One region of the Chelatococcus sp. GCM10030263 genome, then DNA from elsewhere that is predicted to be linked to it. Evidence: predicted binding sites of a transcription regulator. Region 1 holds the regulator's gene; the other holds the start of a gene.
What was found. Region 1 encodes HrcA, which represses chaperone genes, less so after heat shock. Its sites were predicted from a motif close to GTTAGCACTCNCNNNNNGNGAGTGCTAAC; they were not measured.

Region 1 (5,508 bases):
AGCTCGGCCACATCCACCATCTTCGGGCGGAATACGCCGATCTTGTCGACGCCGTGGGTGGCGTCGGTGCCCATCATCGTGATGGACATGCCCTTCTTCAGCACGCCGTCGACGATGCGCACGAGCACGACGACGCCGAGATAGGCGTCGTACCAGGAATCGACGAGCAGCGCCTTGAGCGGCGCGTTGCGGTCGCCTTTCGGCGGCGGCAGGCGCGTGACGATCGCCTCGAGCACGTCCGCGATGCCGAGGCCTGTCTTGGCCGAGATCGGGATGGCGTCGGAGGCATCGAGGCCGATGACCTCCTCGATCTGCTCCTTCACGCGGTCGGGCTCGGCGGCGGGCAGGTCGATCTTGTTCAAGACCGGCACGATCTCGTGGCCGGCGTCGATCGCCTGATAGACATTGGCGAGCGTCTGCGCCTCCACCCCTTGCGAGGCATCGACCACGAGCAGCGAGCCCTCGCAGGCCGCGAGCGAGCGCGAGACCTCATAGGCGAAGTCCACATGCCCGGGCGTGTCCATGAGGTTCAGGATATAGGTCTTGCCGTCCTTGGCCGGATATTCCAGCCGCACGGTCTGGGCCTTGATGGTGATGCCGCGCTCGCGCTCGATATCCATCGAGTCGAGCACCTGCTCGGTCATCTCGCGGTCCGTCAGCGCCCCCGTCGTCTGGATGAGACGGTCGGCAAGCGTCGACTTGCCATGGTCGATATGGGCGACGATGGAAAAGTTGCGGATGTGGTCGATGGGTTGCTCGCTCATGCGCGGGAGATAGCAGCGCCGAGGCGCCGCGCCAAGCGGCTGGCGCTGGAAAGTCTCCGTGAGCGCTCGTGCGGCGCCGGCCCCGCTGCCGCAACTTTGGGCTCGGCTGGAGCGCGCCTCTCGCGCACCATGCGGGGACAGAGTCGCGAACTCTACGTGCCGAAGGCGATAAACGACCCAAAACGACCGAGCCCATGACGACCCAGCCCATGACGACCCAGCCCATCACAATCGCAACGCTCACCGCCGCCGAAGCCGAGGCGGCGCTCGATCAGCTCGCCGACATTCTCGTCAATGCGGTGGCGCATGGCGCCTCCGTCAATTTCCTCGCGGGCTTCACGGCGGAGGAGGCCCGGCGCTTCTGGCGCGGGCAGCTGCCGGGCATCGCCGCCGGCGAGCGGATCCTGATCGTGGCGGCGGATGGGGCGCAGCTCGTCGGCACGGTCATCGTCAGCTTCGCGCCGCAGCCCAATGCGCCGCACCGGGCGGAGATCGGCAAGATGCTCGTCCATTCCGCCTATCGCCGGCGGGGCCTCGGCGCGCGGCTCCTGGCGGCGGCAGAGGCGGCAGCGCGCGACGCAGGCCGCAGCCTTCTCATGCTCGACACCCAGAGCGGCAGCGACGGCGAGCGGCTTTATCGCCGCTGCGGCTGGACAAAAGTGGGCGAAATTCCCGATCATTCGCTGACGCCCAACGGCCGGCTTGCACCGACGAGCCTTTATTACAAGAAAGTCTAGAATGGTTGCGATCCGCGTGGCGACGGAAGCCGATCTCGGCGATATCCTCGCCATCTACAACGACGCCGTCCTCACCACGACGGCAATCTGGAACGAAACGCCGGCCGATCTCGAAAGCCGGCGCGCGATACTCGCCGACCGTCGCGCCAAGGGCTATCCCTTCCTGGTCGCGGAGGCGGAGGGGCGCGTCGTCGGCTATGCCTCCTTCGGCGACTTTCGCCTCTTCGAGGGTTACCGCCACACGGTCGAACACTCGGTCTATGTCGCCGCCGACCAGCGCGGCCGCGGCATCGCCAAATCGCTGATGCCGCCGCTGATCGATGCGGCGCGCGATCTCGGCAAGCATGTCATGGTCGCCGGCATCGAGGCGGGCAATGCCCCGTCCATCCGCCTGCACGAACATTTCGGCTTTGAAACGGTCGGCCATATGCGCGAGGTCGGCACCAAATTCGGCCGCTGGCTCGACCTCGTCCTGATGCAGAAGATCCTGTGAGGCGCGCTCAGCTGCGGCGCTTTTCCAGAATCGAGGAGACGAGCTTCGCCGTGTAGTCGACCATCGGCACGATGCGCGCGTAGTTCAGCCGCGTCGGGCCGATCACGCCGACGACGCCGACGATGCGCTGCGAGCCGTCGCGGAACGGGGCGGCGATCATCGAGGAACCGGAGAGCGAGAACAGCTTGTTCTCCGAGCCGATATAGATGCGCACGCCCTCCCCCTCCTCGGCGCGGGAGAGGAGATCGATGACGTCCTTCTGCGTCTCCAGGTCATCGAACAACAGGCGGATGCGTTCGAGGTCCTCGACGGCCTTCAGGTCCTCCAGCAGATTGGCCTGGCCGCGGACGATGAGCTGCCGGCTCTCCGCGGGGCCGACGGTGGTCGCGAGCCCCGCCTCGATCAGCCGGGCGGTAATGGCGTCGAGCTCGCGCTCCATCGCCTCGCGCACCGTCTGGATCTCGAGCTTGGCCTCGGCCAGCGTCTGGCCGCGGATGCGGGCGTTGAGAAAATTGCCGGCCTCGGTGAGCGCTGCAGTCGGCAGGCCGGCCGGTAGATCGAGCACACGGTTCTCCACCGAGCCGTCTTCCGCCACCATCACGACGAGCGCCTTGGACGGATCGAGCCGCACGAACTCGATATGTTTGAGGCGTGCGTCCTTCTTCGTCGTGACGACGACGCCGGCGCCGCGCGAGAGGCCAGAGAGCGCCGACATGGTCTGGGCAAGTGCCGCGTCGAGGGAATGCTCGCCGCCATGGGCCTTGAGCTGCGCCTCGATGCTGGCGCGATCGTCCGCCGCGAGATCGCCAATTTCAAGCAGCGCATCGACGAAGAAGCGCAGGCCGCGCTCCGTCGGCAGGCGCCCGGCGCTCGTATGCGGCGAGTAGATGAGGCCCGCCTGCTCCAGATCCGCCATGACATTGCGCACCGAGGCCGGTGACAGCGTCATGGGGATGATGCGCGAGAGGTTGCGCGAGCCGACCGGCTCGCCCGTGGCGAGATAGCTTTCGACGATCTGCTTGAAAATCTCGCGGGAGCGCTCGTTGATGTCGACGAGCACGCCCTTGCCTTCGGCCTCCGCATTCGTCAGAGGCGGGCTGATCGGTGCGCTCATGGGCATCCTGACCTTCCATTGACGACGGGCCGAGCCCGTCTACCGCCTAGATTATGTGGACGCTGAGAGCGCGAACACAAGCACTTCCGTCCTTCTATCCACGCAGGGCGCCTCACCTTGCACCAAAGAGGCCTTGCTTCTAGAAGCAGGAACCGGCGGGCGTTGCCCGCCCACCAGTGGGAGAAGAATGCATGCGGCCCTCCAAACGCGCGCCCGACGAGATGCGCAAGGTCACCCTGGAGCGGGCCGTCGCGCGCTATGCCGAGGGCTCCTGCCTCGTCAAATTCGGCGATACGCAGGTGTTGTGCACCGCCTCGCTCGAAGACCGGCCGCCCGCCTGGCTGCGCGGCACCGGCAAGGGCTGGGTGACGGCGGAATATGCCATGCTGCCGCGTGCCACCCTGGAACGGACCCGGCGCGAAGTGACAGCCGGCAAGCCTTCCGGCCGCACGCAGGAGATCCAGCGGCTCATCGGCCGATCGCTCCGGGCGGTGGTCGACCTCGGGATGCTCGGCGAGCGGCAGATCACCGTCGATTGCGACGTGTTGCAGGCGGATGGCGGCACGCGCACCGCCGCGATCACCGGGGCCTGGGTTGCGCTGCACGACTGCATCGCCTGGATGCGCGCCCGCTCGATCATCACAAGCAATCCGCTGAAGGACCACGTCGCCGCCATCTCCTGCGGCATCTACCAGGGCACGCCGGTGCTCGACCTCGATTATCCGGAGGACTCGGCGGCGGAGACCGATGCGAATTTCGTGGTCACCGGCTCGGGTGGGCTCGTGGAGGTACAAGGCACGGCGGAAGGCAAACCCTTCTCGGAGGAGGAACTCCTTGCCCTGCTCAAGCTTGCGAAAACCGGCGTGACGAAGCTGGTCGATCTGCAGAAGATGGCGGTGATGTGAGGCGATCGACCATGAGCCGCCCTATCACCTCGCCGCTCGTCATCGCCACGCATAATCCCGGCAAGCTCCGCGAGATGCGCGAGCTCCTCGCGCCCTTCGGCATCGAGGCCAGATCGGCCGGCGAACTCGGACTGCCCGAGCCGGAGGAAACCGGCACGACTTTCGCCGAGAATGCCGCGATCAAGGCGCGGGCGGCGGCCGAGGCGACCGGCTTGCCGGCCTTCGCCGACGATTCGGGGCTCTGCGTCCATGCGCTCGACGGCGCGCCCGGCATCTTTTCCGCCCGTTGGGCCGGGCCGACGAAAAACTTTTCGGGGGCCATGGCGCGGATCGCGGGCGAGCTCGACCGGCGCGGCATAACGGAGGCCGACCGGCGCGCGCATTTCGTCTCCGCTCTCGTGGTTGCCTGGCCGGACGGGCACGAGGAGCTGTTCGAGGGCCGCGTCTTCGGCCGGCTCGTGCCGCCGCGCGGCAGCCTCGGCTTCGGCTACGACCCGATCTTCCAGCCCGACGGGCACGACCGCACCTTCGGCGAGATGCCGAGCGAGGAAAAGCACGGCCTCACCGACACCCCCCTCTCCCACCGGGCGCGTGCCTTCGCGGCGCTCGCCGCCCAGTGCCTGCGGCGCGGCTGAGGCTTGCGCCGCGCCTCGCTTCGCGGCAAACGAAGTGCATGAACCATCCGACAGCAGACGCCGGCTTCGGTGTTTACGTGCACTGGCCGTTCTGCGCCTCCAAATGCCCCTATTGCGACTTCAACAGCCATGTCCGCCATACGCCGGTGGACGAGGCCCGCTTTGTCGCCGCCTTTGCCGCCGAGATCGCGCATCGCGCCGAAATGACCGGGAAGCGGCAGGTCACCTCCATCTTCTTCGGCGGCGGCACCCCCTCGCTGATGAAGCCCGCGACCGTCGGGGCGATCCTCGAGGCAATCGGCCGGCATTGGAGCGTCGCCGCGGATGTCGAGGTGACGCTCGAGGCCAACCCGACGAGCGTCGAAGCAGAGCGCTTCCGCGGTTATCGGGCCGCCGGCATCAACCGCGTGTCGCTCGGCGTGCAGGCCATGAACGACACCGACCTGAAGGCGCTCGGCCGCCGTCACACGGCAGCGGAGGCGATGGCCGCGGTCACCGTGGCGGCGACGCATTTCGAGCGCTTTTCCTTCGATCTCATTTACGCACGGCCGCAGCAGACGCCTGCTGCCTGGGCGGCAGAGCTCACGACGGCGATCGCCCATGCGGCCGAGCACCTGTCGCTCTACCAGCTCACCATCGAGCCGGACACCTTCTTCTTCAAGCTCCATGCCGCCGGCAAGCTCGTCGTGCCGGATGCCGATACGGCCCGCGCCCTCTATGACGTGACGCAGGAGGTCTGCGCGGCGCATGGCCTGCCGGCCTATGAAATTTCCAACCATGCGCAGCGCGGCGCCGAATGCCGGCACAATCTCGTCTACTGGCGCTACGGCGAATATGCCGGGGTTGGTCCGGGCGCCCAT
Region 2 (5,508 bases), on a different contig from region 1:
GCAATGCCCACCAAGCTGATGTGGAGTACCCCGCGCCGAAACCAAGGCCGGCCGCGAGCGGCGCCGGCCGGCTGCAGCCGGCGCCTATGGTCAGGCGACCACCTGCAGCCCGAAGTCCTCGCCGACGACGCGCCGCAGGCGCGCCGCCTTGGTGCGCGCGCCGGGCAGCCCGCGATAGATGGCGAGATAGTCGGCCGCCATGCGCTCCACCGTGAAGCGCTCCTCGAAGGTGGCGCGCACATCCGCGCGGTCGAGCTCGCTTGTGGCGCGGACGGCCGCGACCGCTTCGTCGATGCTGTCGACGATGAAACCCGAGATCCCATCGTCCACGACTTCGGGCACCGACCCGCAGCGGAAGGCGACGACCGGCGTGCCGCAGGCCATCGCCTCGATCATCACGAGGCCGAAGGGCTCCGGCCAATCGATCGGGGAAAGGAGAGCGCGCGCATTGCCGAGGAAGGCATCCTTCTCGCGCTCGTCGATTTCGCCGATGAACTCCACATGGGAATGCGCCTCGACCATAGGCGCGATCACACTGTCCCAATAGGCCTGGTCGGCCTTGTCGACCTTGGCGGCGATCTTGAGCGGCATGCCGGCCCGGGCGGCGATCTCGATGGCGCGGTCGGGCCGCTTCTCCGGCGAGATCCGGCCGAGGAAGGCGAGATAGTCGCCATCGGGCTTTGCCGTGAACGGCAGAAGATCAGCCGGCAGTCCGTGGTGGACCGTGCCCGCCCAATGGACCCGCGGCATGGGACGGCGCTGGTCGTCGGAGATCGACACCAGCGGATAATCGGGAAAGACGGAATAGAAGGGCATGAGATCCGGAAGGTCGAGCCGGCCGTGCAAGGTGGTGACGGTCCGGTCGGCGAAGCCGCGGATCAGGGGGAAATGCAACAGATCGATGTGGAAGTGCAGCACGTCGAAGTCATCGGCGCGCTGCATCACCTCATCGAGCATGATCATGTGATAGGGGATCGGATCCTTGACCGCCGGGTTGAGGCGAAGCGCGATATCGGAGCAGCGCACGAGCTTGGCGGCCGTCTTCGAATCGCCGCTGGCGAACAAGGTGACGTCGTGACCCTGCCGAACGAGTTCTTCCGTCAGATAAGAGACGATCCGTTCCGTTCCGTTCCGCCGTAGAACTTTGGCGGAACCCGTTCGGCAAGCGGGGCGATCTGGGCAATCTTCATCGGCTTGACCTCGTCGATGGGAGCAGAGATCGGCAACGGATTGCGCGCGGGGCCGCGGCGCCGCGCGGCGGGCCGCTCCGGAGAGCGGCAGATCGATAACGACCCGAACAAAGAGGCCCGGGCGAAATCTCCCGGGCCTCGGCTCGAACTCAGAAGTCCATGCCGGCGCCGGCCGGCGCCGCCGGGGCAGCTTCCTTCTTCGGCTTCTCGGCGACGAGGGCTTCGGTGGTGATCAGGAGGGCGGCGACCGAGGCCGCATCCTGCAAGGCGGTGCGCACAACCTTGGCCGGATCGATCACGCCGGCGCTGACGAGGTCCTCATAGGTGCCCGTCGCAGCGTTGTAGCCCCAGTTGGCGTCGTCCTTCTCCAGGAGCTTGCCGACGATGAGCGAGCCGTCCTCGCCCGCATTGATGGCGATCTGGCGCGCCGGCACCTGGATGGCGCGACGGACGATGTCGATGCCGGCCTTCTGGTCGTCATTGGCGGGCTCGATGCTGTCGAGCGCCTTTAGCGCGCGCAGCAGCGCCACCCCGCCGCCCGGCAGGATGCCTTCCTCGACGGCCGCGCGGGTCGCGTGCATGGCATCGTCCACGCGGTCCTTCTTCTCCTTCACCTCGACCTCGGTCGCACCGCCGACGCGGATCACCGCGACGCCGCCCGCGAGCTTCGCCAGCCGCTCCTGCAGCTTCTCGCGGTCATAATCGGAGGTCGTCTCCTCGATCTGGGCGCGGATCTGGGCGACGCGCGCGTCGATATCGGCCTTGGCGCCGGCACCATCGACGATGGTGGTGTTCTCCTTCTCGATCACCACCTTCTTGGCGCGGCCGAGCATGTCGAGCGTGACATTCTCGAGCTTGATGCCGAGATCTTCGGAGATCGCCGTGCCGCCGGTGAGGATGGCGATATCCTGGAGCATGGCCTTGCGCCGGTCACCGAAGCCGGGCGCCTTCACGGCCGCGACTTTCAGGCCGCCGCGCAGCTTGTTGACGACGAGCGTGGCGAGCGCCTCGCCTTCCACATCCTCGGCGATGATAAGGAGCGGACGGCCGGACTGCACGACGGCTTCGAGCAGCGGCAGCATGGCCTGCAGGCCGGAGAGCTTCTTCTCGTGGATCAGGATATAGGGATCATCCAGCTCCACCCGCATCTTCTCGGCATTGGTGACGAAATAAGGTGAGACATAGCCGCGGTCGAACTGCATGCCTTCGACCACTTCGAGCTCGGTCTCCAGGCCCTTGGCCTCCTCGACCGTGATCACGCCCTCATTGCCGACCTTCTCCATGGCCTCGGCCAGGAACCTGCCGATTTCGGTATCGCCATTGGCGGAGATCGTGCCGACCTGGGCGATCTCGTCGTTCCTGGTCACCTTGCGGGCGCGGCTCTTCAGGTCCGCAACGACCGCCTCGACGGCAAGATCGATGCCGCGCTTCAGGTCCATCGGATTCATGCCGGCCGCCACCGCCTTGGCGCCTTCCTTCACAATGGCCTGGGCGAGCACCGTCGCGGTCGTCGTGCCGTCACCGGCGAGATCGTTGGTCTTGGAGGCCACCTCGCGCACCATCTGGGCGACCACATTCTCGAACTTGTCGTCGAGCTCGATCTCCTTGGCGACCGTCACGCCATCCTTGGTGATGCGCGGCGCGCCGAAGGACTTCTCGATGACGACGTTACGACCCTTCGGGCCGAGCGTCACCTTCACCGCATTGGCCAGCGTGTCGACGCCGCGCAGCATCTTCTCGCGGGCGTCCGATGAAAATTTCACTTCCTTGGCAGCCATGATCGTCAACCTCCTTCCTTGGCTTCCAATGGTTCAGAACAAGGGTGGCGGTCAGGCCGCCTTCCTGGCGGTCGTGGTCCGCTCGATCACGCCGAGGATGTCCGTTTCCTTCATGATCAGCAGGTCTTCCCCGTCGATCTTAACTTCGGTGCCGGACCATTTGCCGAACAGGACGCGGTCACCGGGTTTCAGATCGATCGCCACGAGTTCACCCTTCTCGTTGCGAATGCCCGGACCAACGGCGACGACTTCGCCTTCCTGGGGCTTCTCCTTGGCCGTGTCGGGAATGATGATGCCGCCGGCCGTCTTCTCCTCGGCGTCAACACGGCGCACGACGACACGGTCGTGCAGAGGGCGGAAGTGCATGCCAATCCTCCACGTTGCGAACGATGATGCCATGAGCCCTGGAGAGCTTCAGCTGACCTGGGCGCCATCCAGCTAGGGAGCGAAATTCGGCCGTTCAAGAGGTCCATGCGAAAAAATTGGCACTCGAATGCCGAGAGTGCCAAGCGGCCGCGGAGCGGGTGCCGCGAAGCGTCAGTGGGGTCGACAAAATCCGCTGGAGGAAGAAAAATGCCGCCAGCCTGTCGGATCGGCGAAGCGGCGATCGTCCTTCGGCAGTTCCGATGAGAGGAGATGTCGAAATGGCCTATGTGGACGGTTTCATAGTCCCGGTTCCGAAGGACAAAATCGAGGCCTACAAGGCGCTCGCCCGCACGGCCGGGGAGGTCTGGAAGGAGCACGGCGCGCTCGCCTATGTGGAGTGCCTCGGCGACGACGTGCCCTATGGCGAGGTCACGTCCTTTCCGCGGTCCGTGCAGGCCACGGATGACGAGACCGTCGCCTTCTCCTGGATCGTCTACCCCTCCCGCGCCGAGCGGGATGCGATCCTTGCCAAGGTGATGGCCGACCCGCGGCTGAAGGGCGAGATGGACAACATGCCCTTCGACGGCAAGCGCATGATCTACGGCGGCTTTGAGGCCTTCCTGGAGATGTAGGCCGGCGACTTACCCTTGCGGTGGGGATCACCTATGCGGCTGTCGTCCCTTCCGCAGCATGCGGAGAGAGGGCCAGGGTAAGGGGGTGATCTTTCGATGGCAAAATTCCCCCTCACCCGACCGCTTCGCGGCCGACCTCTCCCCGCACGCGGGGAGAGGTAACCCGCGTCTGCCAATCCTACTCGACGGCTCTGTCTCTCGGGAGAGATGATCGAGAGCCCGGCAAAATCGCCGACCCGGCGTACCGAATTGCTCCGAGAGCGGAGCTCTCGCCCCTCAACGGTTCGGGGCGTTCATGGCCCAGAGCACGCCGAAGGGGTCGCGAAGCTGACCGTAGCGATCGCCCCAGAACATCACCTCGACCGGCATGACGACCTCGCAGCCGGCCTCTACCGCCCGCGTCCACCAGCTATCGATATCCTCGACCGGCAGCAGCAAGCTGAAGCCCTGCGCTTTCTCGTAAGGGTGGCCGTATTCGGGATAGGAGTCGCTGAGCATCACCGAACTGCCGTTGACATAGAGATGGACGTGCATTGTCCGGCCCTTGTCGTCCACCGGATGCGCGATGGCGAGCTCAGCTCCGAAAGCGCGCTGGTAGAACTCTGCCGCCTTCATGGCTCCGTCGACCTGAAGATAGGCGACGACCCCACCCTTCACGGGCATGGTGGCAGGCTGCGTCTCATTCGTGGCGGTCATATGCGATAGCTCCTTGTCGCTTGGCGTCTCGGGCATTACCGATGGCCCAAGGACGCAGCAGGCTCCCTGGTGCCGACACTACCGGCGCAGTTTTATCCTGCCCTCCCCCACGACGCGATTGGCGATCGCAGTGACGCAAAGACCCCGGGCTTGTATGAGAGATCGCATGGAATCCCGCAGAGCCCGCTTGTGAACCGATGAACGAACGGCACAGGGACAGGATGCCCTTCATCCGCATGCAGGACGTCGCGCGCGAGGCGGGCGTATCGCTGATGACGGTGTCCAACGCCTTTCAGCAGCCGGGAAAGGTGCGCTCCGATACGCGGGAAAAGGTCTTCGCGGCTGCCGCCAAGCTGGGCTATGTGCCCAATCTCATCGCCGGCAATCTTGCCTCCGGCAAGAGCCGGGTCATCGCAGCCATCGTCCCGTCCCTGCGCAACTCCAATTTCGCGCGCATGATCCAGGGCGTCGACGAATGCCTCTGCGCGCGCGGCTACGAGCTGGTGCTCGCCGTCGGCGACACACCCGACCGGGAACTCGATGCGACGAGAACCTTCGTCGGACGCCGGGCAGACGGCATCATTCTGACGGGCACGGAACACAGCCCCGAGATGCGCGACCTCCTGAAGGCGGCGCGCGTCCCGACCGTCGAGACCTGGAACCTGGATGGCCCGCTCATCGACATGGCCGTCGGCTTTTCGAACTACGATGCCTCTCGGGAGATCACCGAATTCATGATCGCCCGCGGACGCAAGGTGATCGGCTTCGTCGGCTATGAATCGCGCGACCGGCGCTTTCTCGAACGGCAGCGCGCGTTTCAGGAGACGATGCGCGGAGCCGGCCTGC

Region 2: a site for HrcA is predicted at 3,450-3,478, ahead of groES (co-chaperone GroES). Genes of this name have one in related genera too.

The regions. Positions count from the first base shown of each region.
Region 1 is NZ_JBHTDB010000002.1:989,861-995,368, reverse strand. Features, by position in the region: gene lepA (translation elongation factor 4) at 1-764, opposite strand, end outside; gene ACFQU1_RS04560 (GNAT family N-acetyltransferase) at 959-1,501, shown strand; gene ACFQU1_RS04555 (GNAT family N-acetyltransferase) at 1,503-1,994, shown strand; gene hrcA (heat-inducible transcriptional repressor HrcA) at 2,002-3,108, opposite strand; gene rph (ribonuclease PH) at 3,300-4,013, shown strand; gene rdgB (RdgB/HAM1 family non-canonical purine NTP pyrophosphatase) at 4,025-4,648, shown strand; gene hemW (radical SAM family heme chaperone HemW) at 4,687-5,508, shown strand, end outside.
Region 2 is NZ_JBHTDB010000016.1:34,546-40,053, reverse strand. Features, by position in the region: partial or broken gene ACFQU1_RS22545 (glycosyltransferase family 4 protein) at 91-1,190, opposite strand; gene groL (chaperonin GroEL) at 1,340-2,968, opposite strand; gene groES (co-chaperone GroES) at 3,020-3,334, opposite strand; gene ACFQU1_RS22530 (DUF1428 domain-containing protein) at 3,613-3,966, shown strand; gene ACFQU1_RS22525 (VOC family protein) at 4,243-4,662, opposite strand; gene ACFQU1_RS22520 (LacI family DNA-binding transcriptional regulator) at 4,899-5,508, shown strand, end outside.